Priestia megaterium: one gene and its partner. The protein of the gene in region 1 binds, or shares a complex with, the protein of each later gene. Links are inferred from orthologs where the notes say so. Each region holds a gene or a part of one and is shown on either strand. Other genes may lie near its edges. The genes, in order: dnaG and dnaB.

What was found.
Region 2: the proteins of dnaG (region 1) and dnaB are in contact, whole or in part, in a crystal structure (PDB 2R6A), measured with the Geobacillus stearothermophilus proteins. The link is inferred for Priestia megaterium from one-to-one orthologs. Residues at the interface, in WP_049624496.1 of Geobacillus stearothermophilus: Lys456, Leu457, Leu458, Pro459, Ala460, Asn463, Ala464, Leu467, Leu535, Leu536, Ile537, Ala538, Gln544, Glu545, Asp548, Tyr549, His552; in WP_033016901.1 of Geobacillus stearothermophilus: Ser13, Glu15, Ala16, Gln18, Glu91, Leu92, Asp94, Ala95, Val96, Pro97, Thr98, Ala99, Ala100, Asn101, Tyr104, Tyr105, Ile108.

Annotation. Positions count from the first base shown.
Region 1 is NZ_CP023317.1:4,297,657-4,309,422, reverse strand. What follows is about bases 8,792-11,766. They hold dnaG (DNA primase), read left to right. Parts: upstream 8,792-9,362; coding sequence 9,363-11,171; downstream 11,172-11,766. Other genes in these bases: rpoD (RNA polymerase sigma factor RpoD), read left to right, coding at 11,237-11,766; CEQ83_RS22025 (YaiI/YqxD family protein), read left to right, coding at 8,851-9,321. In the rest of the region: sporulation protein YqfD, read left to right, coding at 1-354; CEQ83_RS22075 (PhoH family protein), read left to right, coding at 358-1,332; CEQ83_RS22070 (HD family phosphohydrolase), read left to right, coding at 1,396-3,504; rRNA maturation RNase YbeY, read left to right, coding at 3,501-3,971; CEQ83_RS22060 (diacylglycerol kinase family protein), read left to right, coding at 3,955-4,326; CEQ83_RS22055 (cytidine deaminase), read left to right, coding at 4,418-4,816; GTPase Era, read left to right, coding at 4,809-5,714; CEQ83_RS22045 (YqzL family protein), read left to right, coding at 5,870-6,013; DNA repair protein RecO, read left to right, coding at 6,041-6,805; CEQ83_RS22035 (transcriptional regulator CcpN), read left to right, coding at 7,064-7,702; CEQ83_RS22030 (pyruvate, water dikinase regulatory protein), read left to right, coding at 7,736-8,539. UniProt on the Escherichia coli protein: RNA polymerase that catalyzes the synthesis of short RNA molecules used as primers for DNA polymerase during DNA replication.
Region 2 is NZ_CP023317.1:5,005,883-5,017,577, reverse strand. The notes cover bases 8,792-11,695. They hold dnaB (replicative DNA helicase), read left to right. Parts: upstream 8,792-9,513; coding sequence 9,514-10,878; downstream 10,879-11,695. Other genes in these bases: CEQ83_RS25645 (adenylosuccinate synthase), read left to right, coding at 11,066-11,695; rplI (50S ribosomal protein L9), read left to right, coding at 8,948-9,397; CEQ83_RS25660 (DHH family phosphoesterase), read left to right, coding at 8,792-8,951. Also shown: CEQ83_RS25710 (ParB/RepB/Spo0J family partition protein), read left to right, coding at 1-330; spore protease YyaC, read right to left, coding at 363-983; CEQ83_RS25700 (YkvI family membrane protein), read left to right, coding at 1,070-2,083; CEQ83_RS25695 (mechanosensitive ion channel family protein), read left to right, coding at 2,151-3,044; CEQ83_RS25690 (DUF951 domain-containing protein), read left to right, coding at 3,059-3,256; redox-regulated ATPase YchF, read left to right, coding at 3,427-4,527; rpsF (30S ribosomal protein S6), read left to right, coding at 4,717-5,004; ssb (single-stranded DNA-binding protein), read left to right, coding at 5,052-5,552; rpsR (30S ribosomal protein S18), read left to right, coding at 5,619-5,858; CEQ83_RS25665 (YybS family protein), read left to right, coding at 5,997-6,941; more of CEQ83_RS25660, read left to right, coding at 6,978-8,791. UniProt on the Escherichia coli protein: The main replicative DNA helicase, it participates in initiation and elongation during chromosome replication. Travels ahead of the DNA replisome, separating dsDNA into templates for DNA synthesis.

The DNA of each region.
Region 1 (11,766 bases):
CAAGCTTTTAAAATGCCTCTTTGGGCTTTTAACAAAGAGAAATACGGCTCAAAGGTGACAGAAAAAGTGGAGCATCCACTCTATTTTTTTAAATGGAAATTACCTCTGTCGTATGAGAAAGTTGCTGTACGAGAAGAACAGAATTCGCAGCGCGTCTATTCTAAACAAGAGGCGGTGGAAAAAGCTTTGGAAATCGGTCGAAAAAAATTACTATCAACTTTAGGTGAGGATGCTAAAATAAAAGGTGAAAAAGTTTTGCACCAAGAACAGGACAATGGTAAAGTTAGATTATCAATACATTACCAAGTTATAGAAAATATTGCGAACACTCAACCAATTATTCAAGGAGATTGATGAATGTCAGAACAGCTAGTAACAATTAACGTACAACTTGATGATTCAAACGAAGCCATTTCATTATTTGGCGTACAAGATGCGAATTTAAAGCGAATTGAAGAAGAAATGCAGGTCTCGATCATTTCAAGAGGTGAGACTGTTGTAGTCTCCGGAAGTACAGAAAATGTTCAGCTAGTGGAAGAAATGCTTAAAAAGTTACTGAACATTATCCGCAAAAATATTTCCATATCTGAACGAGATGTTGTGTATGCGATTCAATTAGCTAAGAAAAATTCTCTCGAGTTTTTTGAAGATGTATATGAAGAAGAGATTGGTAAAAACGTAAAAGGTAAGACTATTCGTGTTAAGACATTAGGACAAAGTCACTACATTTCTGCTATTAAGAAAAATGATTTGGTATTTGGAATTGGGCCTGCTGGTACGGGTAAAACGTATTTAGCCGTTGTCATGGCCGTTAATGCTCTTAAAAATGGTCACGTACAGCGTATTATTTTAACACGTCCTGCTGTTGAAGCAGGTGAAAGTCTTGGCTTCTTGCCAGGAGATTTGAAAGAAAAAGTAGATCCGTACTTGCGGCCTCTGTACGATGCATTACATGATGTATTAGGAACAGAACATACGCAACGCCTAATCGAACGCGGAGTTATTGAAATAGCACCCCTTGCTTATATGCGAGGTCGTACACTAGATGATGCGTTTGTTATCTTAGACGAAGCACAAAACACCACGATGGCGCAAATGAAGATGTTTTTAACACGACTAGGATTTGGGTCTAAAATGGTGATTACAGGAGATATTTCACAAATTGATTTACCAAAAGGAGCTCAGTCTGGTCTAGCGGCTGTCTCGAAAATCCTGACCAATGTTAAAGGTATTTCGTTTGTTCATCTAGAACAGTCAGATGTTGTGCGCCATCCACTTGTGGGACGTATCATTCAAGCGTACGAACACGCTGACCAAAAGACCCTTTCTTAATAGGGTCTATTTTTTGTAAAAGGGGGTACGTTTGTGTCAACGTTTCGGATAATCAAGCAAACAATGGCACAGATCGAGCGATTACGGTTAATTCAAATTGGGTTATATGCCTTGTTAGGTATAATGATGTTTGCGTCTATGTATAGCAATGTAAAGCCGCAGGAATTAGATCTTAGACTACTGTCTATTTCCCCGCAAACCATTTACTCACCCGTTACCATTGAAGATAAAGAGAGCACAGAGAAAAAACGGGCAGAGGCAGAACAAGCCGTTGAAGATGTGTATACACAAAAAACAGAATACGCACAGAACCAAGTCGATCTTGTTGCATCTATTTTTGATGCGATGATGGAAGTTAATACAAAATATGAAAAAGAAGATCATGAAGATGACAGTATCGATGCCGTATTAAAAACCAAACAAAAAATGCTAGAGGATAAGCTTCCTGAAGACATTCAAAAAAACTTGCCAAAGGATACCATCAAGCAGCTGCTTCAGTCTTCTAACAGTGATTTATCGATTGCGAAAGACGCTGTAGTTACAGCCGTTCATCATGTGATGAAAGATCAAGTGAAGATTAGCGATGTAGAAGAGAAAAAAGACCAGGTAGAAGGTCAGCTTGTTTACACCAATGTCAGCAACTCCCTAAAGGATTCAATGAATGCAATTGCTAAATTCGCTATCATTCCAAATGTGATTTATGATCCCAAAAAAACAGCTGAAAACCGTCAAGCAGCTGTGGAAAAAGTGGAGCCTGTTCGAATTAAACAAGGTCAGATTATTGTAGAAGAAAATCAGCTTATTAATCCTGATATATATCGTCAGCTCCAGCTCGCGGGATTGTTGAATAATAAAGGATCTATTCAGCCTTTTGCGGGATTAGCTTTGCTGATTGTGATGATGATAGCCGGCCTCATTTACTATTTGCGTGAATTTCACACCAAGACATATCAGCCCTTGTTGTTGTATGTATTGGTAGCAACCATTACGATTGGCCTCATGAAAATCTTAAGCTTGTTTCAACAAATTGATTTATCGGAAATTGGTTTCTTAGCTCCTGTTGCGGTGGGAGGTTTGCTGATTCGAATTTTAATGGATGAACGCATTGCTATTTTATCAAGTATTGTATTTGCTATTTGTGGAAGCATTATTTTTAATGGTGAATTGACAACCTCGTTTAATATGAACATTGGGATTTACTTTTTAATTAGCAATATTGCTGCTATTTTATTTTTAAGCAGGCAGCACAGGCGTTCACGGATTTTGCAGGCAGGTCTATTTGTGGCTATGGTAAACGTAATTATTAGCTTTGCTATTATTTTTATTAAAAATGGCCAAATTGGTACTGTAGAGCTTGGCTATTACAGCATGATGTCAATTGCATCTGGTGTTATTGCTTCCGTTTTAGCTATAGGTTTGCTTCCGTTTTTTGAAAGTGGATTTGGCATTTTATCTACGATGAAGCTGATTGAATTATCGAGTCCTAATCATCCGCTATTACGTAAAATCTTAACCGAAACACCGGGAACGTATCATCACAGTGTAATGGTGGCAAACTTATCTGAAGCGGCGTGCGAAACGATAGGAGCTAACGGTTTATTAGCGAGAGTGGGGGCTTATTACCACGATATTGGTAAAACGAAGCGACCGCAGTATTTTATTGAAAATCAAATGAATATTACCAATCCGCATGATAAACTAAGTCCGAAGACTAGTAAAAATATTATAATCGCACATGCTACAGATGGAGCGACCATTTTGCGAAATCACAAGTTTCCAAAAGAGATTGTAGATATTGCAGAGCAGCATCACGGAACGACCCTGCTTAAGTTTTTCTATCATAAGGCACTTGAACAAACAGAAGAAAAAATTGATGAAAAAGAATATCGCTATCCTGGACCAAAGCCTCAGTCAAAAGAAGCAGCGGTTATTTGCATAGCTGATAGTGTAGAAGCAGCCGTAAGGTCAATGTCCAATCCAACTCCGGAAAAGATTGAGAACTTGGTGCGAAATATTATTAAAGATCGCTTGCAGGATGAGCAGCTTAGCGAGTGTAACGTAACGCTCAAAGAGCTAGAGTTAATTCGCCAAGCACTATGTGAAACTTTAAATGGGATTTTTCATTCCCGAATTGAATATCCAGAGATAAAAAAAGAGAAGGTGAAGGTATGAGTTTAGTTATTGATTTTATTGATGAAACAAACGAAGTGAGTAAAGAGCAGCAAAAAGAGCTTGAGAAGCTGCTTGAAGCCGCTGCTATATATGAAAATCTTCAAGAGGATGCAGAAGTATCCGTTACATTTGTGGATAATGATCGAATTCAAGAAATCAATCATCAATACCGCCATAAAAATCAGCCAACGGATGTAATATCGTTTGCGCTAGAAGAAATGGGCGAAGATGAAATGCAAATTATCGGAGATGAGATGCCAAGAGTCCTGGGGGATATTGTCATTTCGATTCCAAAAGCTCATGAGCAAGCAGAAGAATACAATCACTCGTTTATGAGGGAGCTAGGATTCTTAACGGTTCACGGTTTCTTGCACTTGCTTGGGTATGACCATGAAACATCAGAAGATGAAAAAGAGATGTTTACACGTCAAAAAGATATTTTAGAACAATATGGACTCTCGCGATAAAAAAGGGATAGCTAAAGTTGTCAGTAGCTTTGGTTATGCAATAGAGGGGTTTCTCTATGTTTGTAAAACACAGAGAAATATGCAAATTCACGTAGCAGCTTCTTTCATCGTCCTTCTCTTAGGAGCCGTGCTGTCAATTACAGCTGGTGAATGGACGGTTGTGCTGCTTCTGATTGCAGGCATGTTCAGCTTAGAGTTAATGAATACAGCGGTTGAAAAAGTTGTTGATTTAGTTTCTCCTGAATATCACATACTAGCAAAACACGCAAAAGATGCAGCCGCAGCCGCGGTGTTGGTCTATGCGTGTTTTGCTGTCCTTATAGGAGGAATTATTTTCTTAAAGTATTTGTTTTAAAAAGGATTCTTTTTGGTTCTTTACACCCCCGTGGTATAATAAAAAAGGACAAGTTAAAAGACATGTAGAAGCGCAAAAGGAGAGCGGATAAATGGATAAGACCGGACTGATTGATGAGGCGAAAAAAGCTCGTGAAATGGCTTATGTACCGTATTCAAAATTTAAAGTTGGTGCAGCTTTATTGACGAAAGATGGAAAGGTTTATCGCGGCTGCAATATTGAAAATGCAGCTTATAGCATGTGCAATTGTGCTGAGCGTACGGCTTTATTTAAAGCCTATTCAGAAGGAGATAAAGAGTATAAAGCACTTGTTGTAGTAGCTGATACTGATCGTCCTGTTTCTCCGTGTGGAGCATGCAGACAAGTAATCTCTGAGCTTTGTCCAAAAGAAATGAAAGTTATATTAACCAATTTAAAAAATGACATACAAGAACTAACTGTGGAAGAATTACTTCCAGGAGCATTTTCATCGGAGGATTTACATGAGTAATAATGAATTTAAGTCAGGTTTTGTTTCAATTATTGGAAGACCAAACGTAGGGAAATCAACTTTTTTGAACCGAGTGATTGGTCAAAAGATTGCGATTATGAGTGACAAACCGCAAACAACTAGAAATAAAATTCAGGGTGTGTACACGGAAGATCAGGCGCAAATTGTGTTTATAGATACACCAGGAATTCACAAACCAAAGCATAAATTAGGCGACTTTATGATGAAGGTAGCACAAAATACGCTTAAAGAAGTAGATTTAATTTTATTTATGATTAACGCAACAGAAGGCTTAGGTCGAGGCGATGAATTTATTATCGAGCGTTTAAAAGATACAAAAACGCCTGTTTTCCTTGTGATTAATAAAATTGATGAAATTCATCCAGACGAATTGTTTTCAATTATCACGAATTATAAAGACTTATATCCTTTTGCTGAAATTGTGCCAATTTCAGCTTTACAAGGAAATAACGTGGAGCGTTTGCTTGATCAAATCAAGCAGCGATTGCCGGAAGGTCCGCAATATTACCCGGCAGATCAGGTAACAGATCACCCAGAGCGCTTTATTATTACGGAATTAATTCGTGAAAAAGTGCTGCATGCAACGAGGGAAGAAATACCTCATTCTATTGCCGTTGTGATGGATTCTATGCAAAGACGAGATAATGGCGCTGTTTACGTCGGGGCTACAATTATCGTCGAAAGAGATTCACAAAAAGGCATCGTAATTGGAAAGCAAGGAAAGATGTTAAAAGAGGTAGGAAGAAAAGCAAGAGCAGACATTGAAGCCCTTTTAGGTTCAAAAGTATTTTTAGAACTATGGGTAAAAGTACAAAAAGATTGGCGAAACCGAGCGTCGCATCTCCGTGACTTTGGATTTAGAGAAGACGAATATTAATCATTTGAGTTCTTGTTTGCGTCGATTTATATCCCTTCATAAAAGAAGGTGATTTGTAAAAAATTGTGTTACATGATTTTACGTCGGAAGGCTATTCTAAACATAAGGAATTGAAATATGTATCTGATCTTTATGGTTAGAAAGGTGGGAGTTCTATGTTGAATTTTACTTGGAACATTTTTTCACAAACAGGTAGCATTGATACTTATCTCATTTTTAAGGAACTTGAAAATGAAGTGAAAGAAAGACCCGAAACATATGAGGACAACAGCGAAAGTCTCAATTCTCCCTTGTCTTAGCCTTCTGTAAGATGGCGGTGATGATGATTGTTTAAAAAGTGTGAAGGAATTGTCATTCGAACGAATGATTACGGTGAATCAAATAAAATTGTCACCATTTATTCACGTGAACTCGGAAAAGTGGGTCTCATGGCAAGAGGGGCAAAAAAGCCCAGTAGTCGCTTAGCTTCCGTCACACAATTATTTACGTATGGATACTTTTTTATACAAGCAGGTTCAGGAATGGGTACTCTCCATCAAGGAGAAGTTATCTCATCTATGAGAAGCATACGCGAAGATATCTTCACAACAGCGTATGCTTCTTATATTCTTGAATTAACAGATAAAGCTACTGAGAACAATAAACCAAATCCATTTCTATTTGAACTGCTGCATCAAACCATTCATTATATGAACGAAGAGTATGATGCAGAGATCTTAACATTTATTTATGAAATGAAAATGTTAAACGTTCTAGGTCTTCATCCTACATTAAATGAATGTGCAGTCTGCCATCAAGGTGAAGGAACCTTTCATTTTTCCATTCGAGAAGGCGGGTTTATTTGTCATCGATGCTTAGAAAAAGATCCTTATCATTTGAAAATTAGTCCGATGACGGTTAAACTATTAAGGCTATTTTATTACATTGATTTAAAGCGGTTAGGTTCTATTTCTGTTAAACCCGAAACAAAAAAACAATTAAAGTTTGTAATTGATCAATATTATGAAGAATATTCAGGATTGTTTTTAAAAACAAAGCGGTTTTTGAATCAGATGGAGTCTTTAAAACAATCGCTCTCTGATGAGAAATAGAAAAGATAATCAGTGATATGCAAGGAATTGCTGTCGCTAGGGTGCCTCGTAGTGTGTAGAGGACACCCTTTTTACTGTGGAGCGAAGGGGTAGTTTCGCTTATTGTAAGCGTAATGTCTGCTTTTTTTGAGAAGCCATGGTAAAATAAACGGCATTCTAAAAAGATAAAATGCTAAAATTAATAAGTTATAGCTTTTACTTTTGCTTAAAAAGTATATAATGTTTTATAAATAGTATGTCACATTTAATGATTAGGTGGTGAGTACAATCGAACTGAACAAACGACAAGAACAAATTTTACAAATTGTCAAAGACGAAGGCCCTATTACAGGCGAGCATATTGCAGATCAGCTTAGCCTTACGCGGGCCACGCTAAGACCGGACCTTGCTATTTTAACAATGGCTGGTTATCTAGAAGCGCGACCGCGCGTAGGTTACTTTTACACAGGTAAAACAGGAGCACAGCTTCTTACAGATAAAATAAAAAAAATACAGGTGCAAGAGTATCAGTCTATCCCTGTAGTCGTGAACGAAAATGTGTCGGTATATGATGCTATTTGTACAATGTTTCTAGAAGACGTGGGGACCCTTTTTGTAGTGGATGAGAAATCACAGCTAGTGGGAGTACTGTCGCGTAAAGATTTATTGCGCGCGAGTATCGGAAAGCAAGAGCTCACATCTATTCCTGTTCATATTATCATGACGAGAATGCCCAACATTACATATTGCTATCGCGAAGATTTGTTAATTGATATTGCTAAGATCTTAATTGAAAAACAGATTGATGCTATGCCCGTTATTAAAGAGGGAGACGGCAATTTTGAAGTGGTGGGACGCATTACCAAAACAAATATTACAAAATTACTAGTAGCATTAGCAAATGATGAAGTATTATAAGTGAAAAAGGATTAAAAAGGGGATGCACAAAATATGAACAACCCATGTCTTTATGTCATTTCGGATTCTGTAGGTGAGACAGCTGAACTAGTTGTAAAGGCTGCCTCTAGTCAGTTCAATATGACAGACTTTGTAATTAAAAGAGTACCTTATGTAGAGGACATCGCAACACTTTCAGAAGTGGTTTCAGTAGCAAAGTTGAACAACGCTATTATTGGCTTTACGTTAGTAAAGCCCGAAATGAGAGAATTTTTAATTCAAGAAGCGTCCAAGAACGGGGTAGAGGTATTTGATATTATTGGACCTTTAATTGATAAAATTCAATCTTCTTATCAACTTTCTCCTCGCTATGAGCCTGGTATGGCTAGAAAATTAGACGAAGATTATTTTAAGAAAGTAGAAGCGATTGAATTTGCAGTGAAATATGATGATGGGCGTGATCCGAGAGGAATTCTTAGAGCGGATATCGTATTAATCGGTGTATCAAGAACGTCTAAAACGCCTCTTTCTCAATTTTTAGCACACAAGCGTTTGAAAGTAGCCAATGTTCCGATTGTACCTGAAGTAGATCCACCAGAAGAGCTGTTTCACGTATCACCTGAGAAGTGTATAGGGCTTACTATTAGTCCCGAAAAATTAAACGATATTCGTAAAGAGCGTTTAAAGTCTCTTGGTCTAAACGATAAAGCAATTTATGCTAATATTGGTCGTATTAAAGAAGAACTTGAATTTTTTCAAGGGATTGTAGATAAGATTGGCTGTGAAGTGGTTGACGTATCCAACAGGGCCGTAGAAGAAACAGCCGGTATCATTCTCAATACCATCAAAAAGAAATAAACGATGGATCTCCTCCGTGCGTAATATAAAGGAGATTGCTTTCTTATGTTTGTATGCTGTAAGCCTAAGAAAATATACCAAAGATGAATATGACAGAACTTTTAAAAACAAGTGACTTTGGTATAGAAAATATAGGTTGTTTATATTATAATAAAAAATTGTGATAAAAAAGAATAGTTTTAGGTTTAGACTTTGTTAAGAACGAATAAACTATTTATATAAAAGTCAAGTCAAAATCGAAAAAAGTATTCGACAAATGCCATCTACAGGAAATAACAATTTGTTAGAAGGAATCTCTGGAGGGATGTAGAATACAGAGTTATAGCAAAAGAAAAAGTAAAGTTTTTGTCGATGCTGATGCATGCCCTGTCAAAGCAGAAATCGTTGAACTTACACATACATATGACATCGAGCTTGTGTTTGTTGCTTCCTATGCTCACATGCAAACAAATCCTACACCAGGAAAATGGGTCTATGTGGATGCAGAAAAGGAAGCCGCAGATTTATATATTTTAAATCACGCAGCCAAGCAGGATATTGTCGTAACTCAAGATACTGGCTTGGCAAGCATGTTAGTAAGTCGAGGGGTTTATGCACTGTCTCCTCGTGGAAAGTACTATAATGACGACGAAATGAATACGGTGCTTTTCTTTCGCTATGTTTCTGCAAAAGAGCGACGATCAGGGCGTCATACTAAAGGCCCGAAGGCATTTAGTGAAGAAGATCGCCAGCATTTCATTCAAGCTTTTGAAAAAATGTTGTCGAAACTTGCAGGAATTTAGCACTTAGTGAAGAATATTATATGAAATACGGAGCTGTTACTATGGCAAATCGAATTCCTGATGAAGTAATCGACCGTATTCGGCATTCAGTAGATATTGTCGACGTCATAAGCGATTATGTACAACTAAAAAAACAAGGGCGCAATTATTTTGGACTCTGTCCGTTTCATGGGGAAAGCACACCATCTTTTTCAGTATCGCCTGATAAACAAATTTATCATTGCTTTGGATGCGGTGCAGGAGGGAATTCATTTTCATTCATAATGGAATTAGAAGGACTGTCCTTCACGGAAGCAGCTCAGCAGCTTGCTGAAAAAGGAGATATTCCTTTTGAACATGAGATACATCCTCATGAAGAAGATAATCAAAAGCCTAGCAATAAAATGATTGAAGCACACGAGCTTTTAAAGAAATTTTACCATCATTTATTGGTAAATACAAAAGAAGGCCAAGATGCTTATGATTATTTAATAAATCGAGGGTTTTCACGAGAAATTATCGATGAATTTGAGATAGGTTTTGCTTTAGATTCGTGGGAATTTGTAAGTAAGTTCTTAACAAAACGTGGGTTTAATCCGCAAGAGATGGAACATGCAGGTTTAATCATTAAACGCAACCAAGATGAAACGTACTTTGATCGTTTTCGCGATCGAATTATGTTTCCTATTGCTGACTTGCAAGGCAAAACAATTGCATTTTCAGGGCGCCTGCTAAAAGAGATAAAAGGGCAGCCTAAATATTTAAACAGTCCCGAAACTTCTATTTTTAACAAAAGTCGCACACTCTACAACTTTCACCGCGCTAAAAAACATATACGCAAAAATCAGCAGGTTATTTTATTTGAAGGATTTGCAGATGTTATTTCAGCTGTTAAAGCGGGGTGCCCAAACGCAATTGCAACAATGGGAACTGCCTTAACAGAAGAACAAGCCAAAATTATTCGCCGAAATGTAGAGTCCGTTATCATTTGCTATGATGCAGATTCTGCTGGAATTGAAGCAGCGCACAAAGCAACTGCTATCTTAACAAATGTGGGTTGTACCGTTAAGATTGCTGTGATGCCGGATGGTTATGACCCGGATGATTATATTAAAGAATACGGGGCAGAGAAGTTTCAAAATGATGTTATTAATAGCAGCTTGACCTTTATGGCATTTCAAATGAGGTATCTCCGCCGAAAGCGAAATCTACAAAATGAATCTGAACGTATGCAATACATTGAAGACGTTTTGAAAGAAATAAGCCTCCTTACAAAAGCTGTAGAGCGAGATCATTATTTACGCCAATTGGCACAAGAGTTTTCCATTTCATTAGATGCGCTTAAAGAACAGCAGTATCAAGTGTATCGAACGGAAAAAAAGAAAAAGGATAATGATTCTCCAAATCGAAATAATATAAATAGACAACCAGTCGTAAAGAGAAGCTTATTACCGGCTTATCAAAATGCAGAACGTTTTTTGATCGCTCATATGTTGAAAGATAAGGATGTAGCATTTAGAATTCAAGACCGACTTCAAGGTCAGTTCAATGTCGAAGAACATCGTGCGCTTGTTCTATATTTGTATGCCTATTACGAGGAAGGACACGAGCCTAATCCGAGCGGATTTATTGAGCGGTTGCCCGAATCTTCGTTGTCTAGTCTAGCTTCAGAATTGGCGATGATGTCAATCAATGATGAATTGTCGGAGCAAGCTTTGAATGATTATATCCAAACGATATTGATTTATCCACAAAGGGTAGCGATAGAAAAAAAAGAAGCAGAAAAGCAAGAAGCAGAGCGTCAAAAAGATTATTTAAAAGCTGCGACAATAGCAATGGAAATTTTACAGTTGAAAAAAACGTTAAAATAAACGATGTTGCGTATTAGTCCCACTTTTAGAAGGTTTTCCTTAAAATTTTGGAAGGAGGGGATCTGATGGCTGAAAAATCAGCTCAATCAAAACAACTTGATTCAGATTTAACAATTGAACAAGTAAAAGATCAATTGACCGAAATCGGAAAAAAACGTGGTGTGCTAACATACGAAGAAATTGCAGAGCGTATGGCGAACTTCGAAATTGAATCCGATCAAATGGATGAATATTATGAATACCTTGGAGAACAAGGTGTTGAAGTAATGAGTGAATCTGAAGCAAATGATGACGATGCCGATCCCGATATTCAAGAACTGTCAAAAGAAGAAGAGTTTGATTTAAATGATTTAAGTGTACCTCCTGGTGTGAAAATTAATGATCCAGTTCGTATGTACTTAAAAGAAATCGGACGCGTTGACTTATTGTCGGCAGAGGAAGAAATCAATTTAGCAAAACGTATTGAAGAAGGCGATGAAGAAGCGAAACGTCGTCTTGCTGAAGCAAACTTACGTCTTGTTGTAAGTATAGCTAAACGCTATGTTGGACGCGGTATGCTGTTTCTTGATTTAATTCAAGAAGGAAACATGGGTCT
Region 2 (11,695 bases), 710 kb from region 1 along the record:
CGTACGCTAGTCGGTTTAAAAAATAAAGCTCTTCTACCTAAAGTAGTTGAAAAAATACGCAAGGAACAATTAAATGTCAGACAGCTAGAGGCTTATATTGCTCACTTAAATAAAGCCGTTCCACGTGAAACATCAAAAACCAAAAAAGATAAAGATTTATTCATAAAACAAAGTGAAACACAGCTCCGTGAGCGCTTTGGTACCTCCGTTCATATTACACAAAGCAAGAAAAAAGGAAAAATTGAAATCGAATTTTTCTCTAAAGAAGATTTAAACCGTCTTCTTGAATTATTTAATGATCTTTCTCAGACCAATAAATCTTCTGTATAAAAAAGGTTGTCCTAGTTTTAGGACAACCTTTTTTATTGTTTATAGTGTCTTACAGTTTGGTAAACCGGAGAAGCATTAAACTCTTTCTCTCGTTCGTTGTGTACAGTCTCAATGCTTTTCGCAATTAAATCGGCAATGCACATAACAAGATGAAGCCTCGTATTTTGCAAGACGAAAAACTCCATAAATCCGCTCACGTTGACAACCCCTGTTATATGAATATCCCCGACTGGCGGCAATTCTTTATTAACCCCTGCTCCTGGTTTAACGGGTCCTATTCCAAGTGATGCAGAGCCTACGCTTTTCATACGACCTAAACAAGCATCAATTCCAATAATAAAAGGATTCGGGAAAAGCTTTTGAATATGTTTTAACGTTTCTTTCAAATTAACAGCATGAACAGGCTCTTCTAACGTTCCAAAAATATGAAAAGATGAAACCTTTTTTTCATTCAGTTTCGTTCCGACTAATGGACCCAATGAGTCCCCAGTTGAACGGTCCGTTCCAATACATACAAAAACAATTGGTCTGTCTTTCTGTGCTGGAAGTAAAGATAGTAACTGTGTACTCAGCTTCTTTATAGCAGATTCTTCATCATGAAATACGCGGGTTGAATGTTGTGTCTTCTCAAAGAAGGGAGATTTTAAATTCATAGGGTCCACTCCTTATACATAATAGTAACAGTATACGAAGATTTTGAAGATTCTATACATATATTTCATAGATTGGGGGAAAATCGATGTGGAGAGCCGGGTGTAAATGGATATTCTTAATTATGGGAACCATGATAGGCGCTGGATATGCTTCAGGGAGAGAGCTATGGCAGTTTTTTGGCGAAGAAAGCGGACTTGCTATTTTTCTATTTTCTATTATTTTTGCGATTTCTTGCAATGTGATTATGCAAATCAGCTATCGCTACCGAACCAATCAATTTTACCCAGTGCTTATTGAATTAATAGGAAAGAAATGGGCTGCAGCCTACGACGTTTTAATCGTTTTTTATTTGTTTACGACGACGGTGATTATGATCGCAGGTGGCGGGGCGACATTAGAAATGTGGCATGTTCCTTACTGGTGGGGAATTGGTGCTCTTAGTGCGTTGATTGTCTTTGTTTTTTCAAGAGGATTAAGTGGACTGCTTTCTATCAATTCTTTCGTTATGCCAATCTTAATGATTGGACTAGCTGGCGTACTTCTTACATTTGTTTTACGTCATCCTGGAGTAACTAATTGGCATCTTCAGCATAATTGGCCTGCTGCTTTTACCTTTACGGCTTTGAATATTCTTCCTCTCGTCGCGGTATTATCTACAATTGGAAAGGAAATTAAAAGCAAAAAAGAGATTTATATTGCAAGTGTTGGCAGTGGTTTTTTATTAGGAGGTCTCTCCTTTATTTATAATGAATCACTTATTCAAGTTTCAGGGCTTCTTTCCTCTTATGAAATTCCATTATTCGCTATTCTTAAAGATTTTCCTTATATGATGACGTTTTTAATGAGCATTGTTTTGCTTATCGCAATTTATACGACAGCCGTTTCGGGAATTTTAGGATTGACCGCTCGTTTTCATACTGAAAAGGTGCAATCTCTTTGGAAACTGGCAGCCTGCTGGCTACTTTTAATGATTCCCTTTACAAAGGTAGGGTTTTCTACTTTGATTGCCGTTTTGTATCCAATGTATGGAATCGTCAATTTATTTCTAGTAACAGCCGTTCTGTTGTATCCATTTCGAAATCGCTACAAAAGTTCGTAGAAACTTGCTACAATAGGTTAAAACTTTCTCATATGCAGATTATGTTACGTTAGGAGCTACATGTAGTATGAATTCGTTGAAGTCGGTTTTTAAGAACGTGTTTGAGCCATTTTTTCAAGAAGAAACGTGGGCACATATTGGAGAGGGATTTATAAAAATTCTGTTGATTCTACTTATTTCCATGTTTTTAATTCGAATTGGAAAGAAAGCGTTAAATAAATTCGTAGAGGTTCGCACAAATAGCCCTCTGCGTATTTCTGAGCGACGAGAAGCTACGATGGTCCGTTTGCTTCAAAATATTTTTTCTTATGCCATTTATTTCGTTGCGGGAGTTATGATTTTAGAAACGTTATCGGTAGATGTCCGTGGATTGCTAGCGGGGGCTGGAATCGTAGGGCTCGCGGTAGGGTTTGGTGCTCAAAACTTAGTGAAAGACATCATCACGGGGTTTTTTATTATCTTTGAAGATCAGTTCTCCGTTGGCGATTATGTTCGAGTAGGAACATTTGAGGGGACTGTGGAAGAAATTGGGTTGCGCACCACGAAGATTAAGAGTTGGACAGGCGAAATTAATATTTTACCCAATGGCAGTATTGTAGAGGTCACTAATTTTTCGTTACATAACAGCGTAGCTTTCGTTGATGTAAGCATTTCTTATGAAGAAAACATACAAAAAGCAGAACAAGTGATTTTAGACCTGTTAGAAGAATTGCCAAGTCGCTATGAAGATATGGTGAAAACGCCTGAACTGCTGGGGGTTCAAAATATCCATGCAACTGAAGTCACAATGAGGATTACAAGCGAAGTAAAACCAATGAGACATTTCCATATTTCTCGTATGATTCGTAAAGAAGTGCGTACAAGGCTAAATGAACATGGAATTGAAGTTCCATTTCCACGTATGGTTATGTATAATCGTACAGAAGAAGCACAGCATTCGTCGACGTTGAAAGGGACATAAGGAGGAGAGAGCTGATGACGGAAAAAGAATTTGGTTTAAATGACGTTGTGGAAATGAAAAAACCTCATCCTTGCGGTACAAATGAATGGAAAATCATTCGAATGGGAATGGATATCCGTATTAAATGTGAAGGCTGCGGCCATAGCGTAATGATTCCAAGACGTGATTTTGCACGTAAAATGAAAAAAATTCTTGTAAAGCATGAGGAATAACCTCATGCATTTTCTATGTTTATGCCTTATACTGTAAGGTGGGACAAAATGAAGCACCTTAACCCCATGCGGTTAAAGGTTCTTTATCAAACTTGTATTTCAAAAGTTGACTCACTATAATTGTGACAGGTTAACTTGTTTCGGATATATAAAGAGGAGTGAATAAATATATGGCTTTAACAGCTGGAATTGTTGGTCTTCCTAACGTCGGAAAATCAACATTATTTAATGCAATTACACAAGCGGGCGCAGAATCTGCGAACTACCCTTTCTGTACGATTGATCCTAACGTAGGTATCGTAGAAGTACCTGATCATCGTCTTCAAAAACTTACAGAGCTTGTAAAACCTAAAAAAACAATCCCAACAGCATTTGAATTCACAGATATCGCTGGAATCGTAAAAGGTGCTAGTAAAGGTGAAGGATTGGGAAATAAATTCTTATCTCATATTCGAGAAGTAGATGCGATTTGTCACGTTGTGCGTTGTTTTGAAGATGAAAACATCACGCACGTTTCAGGAAAAGTAGATCCTATCTCAGATATTGAAACAATTAATTTAGAGTTGATTTTAGCAGATTTAGAAACGGTAGAGAAACGTATTGGCCGTGTTCAAAAAATGGCTAAACAAAAAGACAAAGAAGCAATGTATGAATACGAAATTCTAGAGAAACTAAAGAATGCATTTGAAAGTGATCAGCCAGCTCGTGCTGTATCATTTACAGAAGAACAAATGAAATTAGTAAAACAATTTCACTTGCTAACGATTAAGCCTATTCTTTATGTAGCAAACGTTGCTGAAGATGAAGTAGCCGATGCATCTGCTAACGAATATGTAGCAAAAGTGCGTGAGTATGCGGCAAGCGAAGGTGCAGAAGTAATTGTTGTTTGCGCACGCATTGAATCTGAAATTGCTGAACTTGAAGGAGAAGAAAAAGCAATGTTCCTTGAAGAACTAGGCATTGAACAGTCAGGTCTAGATCAGCTTGTACGTGCAGCGTACGATTTACTTGGATTAGCTACGTACTTTACAGCTGGTGAGCAAGAAGTACGCGCGTGGACGTTTACACAAGGTATGAAAGCTCCTGAGTGTGCAGGTATTATTCATACAGATTTTGAACGTGGATTTATTCGTGCAGAAACGGTGTCATACGAGGATTTATTAGCTGCTAAAACAATGGGAGCAGCTCGTGAAGCTGGAAAAGTACGTTTAGAAGGAAAAGAATACATCGTAAAAGACGGAGACGTTATGCATTTCCGCTTTAACGTATAAGATTAAAAGCCGAAAGGAGATATCTTCTTTCGGCTTTTATCGTTGGCGAAAATATTAGCGTATATTTACGAAACAGCCCGCAATGCATATTGCTTTGCCTAGGGTAGTGTGCTATAATTTTAATTCGTGAGTAATATTTTATTGCTCCTTGCCCGTTTCGGGCCGTTAGACCAAAAGGAGGTGACAGTGATGAGAAAGTATGAAGTAATGTACATCATCCGTCCAAGCATTGATGACGAAGCAAAGAAAGCATTAGTTGAGCGCTTCAACGGCGTATTAACTGATAATGGTGCTGAAATCGCAAATGTTAAAGAATGGGGTAAACGTCGTTTAGCATACGAAATCAATGATTTCCGTGACGGTTACTACATGATTCTTGACGTGGCGGCTACTTCAGAAGCAGTTTCTGAATTTGATCGTCTTGCGAAAATCAACGAAGACATTATCCGTCATATCGTTGTTAAACAAGAAGCATAATTAAACGTTTAAATAAATGGGTTTTATTTCCTTAAGGAGTGGTTCTGATGATGAATCGCGTAATTCTCGTAGGACGCTTAACCAAAGATCCTGAATTACGTTATACCCCGAGTGGAGCAGCGGTTGCAACATTCACTTTAGCGGTAAACCGCACATTTACAAATCAGCAAGGTGAACGTGAAGCTGACTTCATCAACTGTGTTGTATGGCGTCGTCAGGCTGAAAATGCAGCCAATTTCCTTAAAAAAGGAAGTTTAGCTGGTGTTGATGGTCGACTACAATCTCGCAGTTACGAAGGACAAGACGGTCGTCGTGTATACGTAACGGAAGTTGTAGCGGAAAGTGTGCAATTTTTAGAGCCGAAAAGTGGCGGTGGGGATACGCAACGCAGTAACTTTGCTAACACTGGAGGATCTGGACAAGGCTCTCCATTTGGAGATAATCAGAACCGTAACTCAGGTAATCAAGGTTATACTCGCGTTGATGATGATCCATTTGCAAATAATGGCGAGACAATTGACATTTCTGATGACGATTTACCGTTTTAATTCGCAGTAGATTATCCGGAGTATAAAATTTTATAGAAACTTTTAAGCGGAAGGAGGCGTATCAAAATGGCAGGTGGACGTAAAGGTGGACGCAACAGACGTCGTAAAGTTTGTTTCTTCACAGCAAACGGCATCACTCACATCGATTACAAAGATGTAGATATGCTTAAAAAATTCGTTTCAGAGCGTGGTAAAATTTTACCTCGTCGTGTAACTGGAACAAGCGCTAAATACCAACGTAAATTAACGATCGCTATCAAACGCGCTCGTCAAATGGCATTATTACCATATGTTTCTGGTGAATAATGAACGGTATAAAAAGAGGCAGTAAGGATTCCCTTACTGCCTCTTTTTACATTACATAGGTGCTCTTTTGTCAAATAGTTGCTTCTTATGAACTGAATCGATAAAATAAATAATAGTCTATATCAACGAGGTGAAGTTGTGAAAGGAATTCGATATATTACAGAAGGAGCAGCTCTTTTAGCGCTGTTTGTAGCGCTGTTGCTTTTTTCACTATACATACCTGTTGTGGGAACCATTTTTCAACTAGCGCTAGCTGTTCCATTTATTGTGTATACCGTTCGTCATGGGTGGAAAAAGGCAATATTATTTTTAGTAGTAGGGTTGTTATTGACTTTGTTATTTGGAAATGTATTGACTCTTCCTTTTACACTTGTATTTGGTATTGGTGGATTAGCAATAGGAATGCTTTACCGACAAAAACAAAAAAGGTATACCATTTTACTAGGCGGCACGGTTGCATTTAGTTTAGGTTTACTTTTATTGTTCGTAGGAGCAAATGTCATTTTTAATGTTAATTTAATGGAGCAAATAAATAATGCTTTAGATCAATCGATTAATCAAAGTATTGAAATGATGAAAAGTTTAGGACAAGACGTTAAGGAATCTCAAATTGACCAAATGAGAGATGCATTTGATATGTTTAAAAATCTGCTGCCTCTATTAATTGTTATGGGTGGAGTTATTCTAGCCTTTTTCTCTCAGCTTATTGCTACGCCTATTCTTAAAAGAACAGGTTATGAGGTGCAAGCATTCCCGCCTTTTCGTGAATTTAAACTTCCTAAAAGTATTCTATGGTATTATTTGATTGCATTAATCTTATCTTTCCCATCTTTTAATATTGAACAAGGTACATTTATGTACGTAGCTATTATCAACATCGTGATGGGACTGCAAATGCTAGTCGTGTTACAAGGGATCTCTTTTATTTTCTATTTCTCACATCAAAAAGGGTATGCCAAAGCAATTCCAATTGTTGTAACAATTTTAGCATTAATTATTCCAATTATCCTTCAAATTGTGCGCATCTTAGGTATAATTGATTTAGGATTTAATTTAAGAAAACAATTAGACACAAAAAAGTAGATATTGTGGAACTTAAAAAAGTAGGAGCTGAAATGGATGCCTGTCTTTACAAAAAAGAATGTCATTCGCTATCCATTTTACTCATTGTATAGTATAGCCCTGATTTTAGTAGGTATCGTGACCTATCATAATTGGATCATAGGAATGATAGGCTTTATATTACTATTAGCCTGTCTTTTTCTATACATGAGAATGGAGCGAATGCTGTCCGATGAGTTTGAAACCTATATTTCAATGCTGTCTCATCGGTTGAAAAAAGTAGGCGAAGAGGCATTAATGGAAATGCCGATTGGGATTATGCTATTTAATGATGAATATCAAATTGAATGGACCAATCCTTTTCTAGCATCTTGTCTGGGTGAAGACACACTAGTGGGAAGATCATTATACGATGTGGCAGAGAGTATTATTCCACTGATCAAACAAGAAGTGGAAACAGAAGTTGTCACGTTGCATGATCGGAAATTCAAAGTGGTGATTAAACGAGACGAGCGCTTACTGTACTTCTTTGATATTACAGAGCAAATAGAAATCGAAAAATTGTATGAGGAAGAACGAACAAGTTTAGGCATTATCTTTTTAGATAATTATGATGAACTAACGCAAGGAATGGATGATCAAGTTAAAAGTAACTTGAATAGCCAAGTAACTTCTATGTTAAATAGTTGGGCTCAAGAATACGGTATTTTTATTAAACGTACGTCTTCTGAGAAATTTATTGCGATTATGAATGAACAAATCTTAATTCATTTAGAGCGAAGCAAATTTTCTATCTTAGACCAAGTTCGAGAAGAGACGTCTAAACAAAATATACCGCTTACATTGAGCATTGGTATCGGAGCTGGTGCTGCTGATTTACCTGAGCTGGGTGCTTTAGCTCAATCTAGCTTGGATTTGGCCTTAGGCCGAGGTGGAGATCAAGTAGCGATTAAACAGCCGAATGGAAAAGTGAAATTCTTTGGCGGCAAGACTAATCCAATGGAAAAACGGACGCGCGTGCGTGCCAGAGTTATTTCTCACGCGTTAAAAGAGCTCATTACAGAGAGTGGAAAAGTGATTATCATGGGTCATAAGTATCCGGATATGGATGCTGTAGGAGCTGCTATTGGGATATTAAAAGTAGCGCAAGTAAATCAGAAAGACGGTTTTATCGTATTAGATCCTGATCATATTGATACAGGTGTTCAGCGAATGCTAGAAGAGATTAAAAAGAAAGAAGGCCTGTGGGAACGATTTATTACGCCTGAAGAAGCCTTAAATCTTGTGAGTGATGATACTCTTTTAGTAGTAGTAGATACGCATAAGCCGTCGCTCGTTATTGAAGAAAGGTTATTAAATCGTATTGAAAATGTCGTGGTCATTGATCATCATAGACGAGGAGAAGACTTTATCGAAGACCCTCTTCTTGTCTATATGGAGCCATATGCTTCCTCGACAGCAGAACTCGTTACTGAGCTTCTTGAATACCAGCCAAAACGATTTAAAATTGATATGCTAGAAGCAACAGCACTTTTAGCCGGTATTATTGTCGATACAAAAAGCTTTACATTACGCACGGGATCTCGTACGTTTGATGCAGCGTCCTTTTTACGTTCTCAAGGCGCAGATACGGTTCTTGTTCAAAAGTTTTTAAAAGAAGATATTACGCAATATGTACAGCGAGCACGCTTCATTGAACATGCAGAGATTTATACAGCGGGTATTGCCATTTCACGCGCTGAACCGAACAAAATGTATGATCAAGTGTTAATCGCGCAAGCTGCAGATACGCTGCTTTCAATCAGCGGAGTGGTTGCTTCGTTTGTTATTTCTAAGCGACGGGATAATCTAATTGGCATTAGTGCTAGATCGCTTGGAGATATCAATGTACAAGTTATTATGGAAAGTCTCCAAGGCGGAGGCCACTTAACGAATGCTGCTACTCAGCTTCAAGACATTAGTTTGGATGAAGCTGAAGAAAGGCTTAAACAAGCAATTGATGAGTACTTAGATGGAGGTAAAAAATCATGAAAGTAATTTTCTTAAAAGATGTAAAAGGAAAAGGCAAAAAAGGTGAAGTGAAAAATGTTTCAGATGGTTATGCACATAACTTCTTATTAAAAAATGGTTATGCTGTTGAAGCTACAGGCGGTAATGTGAAAGTATTAGAAGCACAAAAAAATAGAGAGCAAAAAGATGCAGCTGCAGAACTTCAAGCAAACAAAGAGTTAAAAGCAACTCTTGAAGAACTGACAGTTGAATTAACAGCAAAATCTGGTGAAGGTGGCCGTTTATTCGGTTCTATCACAAGCAAACAAATTGCTGAAGAATTAAAGAAAAAACACAAAATTAAAGTAGATAAGCGTAAAATTGAATTAAATGATGCCATTCGCGCATTAGGCTACACAAATGTACCGGTTAAATTACATCCGGAAGTAACGGCTACTGTAAAGGTACACGTGACTGAACAAAAATAAACGTACGATTGAGAAATAAGTAAATAATATAAAGGGTTGGCGCGGACTTGTATTTGTTCGCGCCAACATTTATGATGAAAGAAAATACTGAAAGAATATAAGAGGGGCATAGAAATATGAGTGATCTTTTTGCTGATCGTCTTCCGCCTCAGAATATTGAAGCAGAGCAAGCGCTATTAGGGGCCATTTTCTTAGAGCCTTCTTCTTTAACCTTAGCATCTGAACTGCTGATACCTGAAGATTTTTATCGGGCATCGCACCAGAAAATCTTTACATGTATGCTGAAACTTTCTGACCAAGGTGAACCGGTTGATTTGGTAACGGTAACGTCTGAATTAGCTGACCAAAAAATCCTAGAAGAAGTTGGCGGCGTATCGTATTTAAGTGATTTAGCTAACTCTGTTCCAACGGCTGCAAACGTAGAATATTACGGTAAAATTGTAGAAGAGAAGTCGATTTTACGCCGTCTAATTCGTACTGCAACGCATATTGCTTCAGAAGGATATGCAAGGGAAGACGAAGTGGAAGTTTTATTAAATGAAGCGGAAAAAAACATTTTAGAAGTAGCACAGCGTAAAAACAGCGGTGTGTTTCAAAATATCAAAGATGTACTTGTACAAACGTACGATGATATCGAAGTTCTTCACAATCGAAAAGGTGACATTACAGGTATCCCAACTGGGTTTAGTGATTTAGATAGAATGACAGCAGGGTTCCAGCGAAATGATTTAATCATTGTAGCGGCGCGTCCATCGGTAGGTAAAACGGCTTTTGCCTTAAATATTGCGCAAAACGTTGCAACGAAAACGGATGAGAACGTAGCAATCTTCAGTTTAGAGATGGGTGCTCAGCAGCTTGTTATGAGGATGCTGTGTGCCGAAGGAAATATTGATGCACAAAGGCTGCGTACAGGCTCGCTTACAGCCGATGACTGGGGAAAGCTCACGATGGCAATGGGATCTTTGTCCAATGCAGGGATTTATATTGATGATACACCGGGTATTCGAGTAGGTGAAATTCGTTCTAAGTGTCGTCGCTTGAAACAAGAAGGCGGACTTGGGATGATTTTAATTGACTACTTACAGCTTATTCAAGGTAATGGACGAAGCGGAGAAAACCGACAGCAGGAAGTATCTGAAATTTCGCGTGCGTTAAAAGCTTTAGCCCGTGAATTAGAAGTTCCTGTTATCGCCTTATCACAGCTTTCCCGTGGCGTAGAGCAGAGACAAGATAAGCGACCGATGATGTCTGATATCCGTGAATCCGGAAGTATTGAGCAGGATGCCGATATCGTAGCTTTCTTATATCGTGAAGACTATTATGAAAAAGACACAGAAAATCAAAATATTATCGAGATTATTATAGCCAAGCAGCGTAACGGTCCAGTTGGAACCGTACAGCTTGCCTTTGTAAAAGAATACAATAAATTCGTTAATCTCGAGCGGCGCTTTGATGACGCAGGAGTGCCGCCTGGTGCATAAAACCTCTCAATATGAGAGGTTTTATTTTATTGTTATCGCATTCGTTCCGCAAAATACGATATATTTGTAATAACTTTTGTTAAATCGTTCGGATTTAATTGACTTTAGTGTGATAAATTGATACACTTATCCATGGTTAAATTATGTCGTAGTGAGCTGTTGCTTACTAAGCGGAGGTGCTTAAGATATGTCTTCAGTCGTTGTAGTAGGAACACAATGGGGAGATGAAGGAAAAGGGAAGATTACAGACTTCCTATCAGAAAATGCAGAAGTGATTGCACGTTACCAAGGTGGGAACAATGCAGGTCACACAATTAAGTTTAATGGTGAAACTTATAAGTTACATTTAATTCCTTCAGGTATTTTTTATAATGACAAAACGTGTGTAATTGGAAACGGTATGGTTGTTGATCCAAAAGCACTTGTTCAAGAATTAAAATACTTACATGATCGCGGTGTAACAACAGAAAACTTACGTATTAGTAACCGAGCTCATGTGATTCTTCCATATCATTTAAAATTAGATGAAGTTGAAGAAGAACGTAAAGGTGAAAATAAGATTGGTACAACGAAAAAAGGTATTGGACCAGCTTATATGGATAAAGCAGCACGTGTTGGTATTCGAATTGCCGATTTACTAGACCGTGAAGTATTTGAAGCAAAATTAACACAAAACTTAGCTGAAAAGAATCGCCTTCTTGAAAAAATGTATGAAGTAGAAGGCTTTACATTAGAAGAAATTTTAGATGAGTACTATGAGTATGGTCAACAAGTTGCAAAATATGTTGTTGATACATCAGTAGTATTAAATGATGCG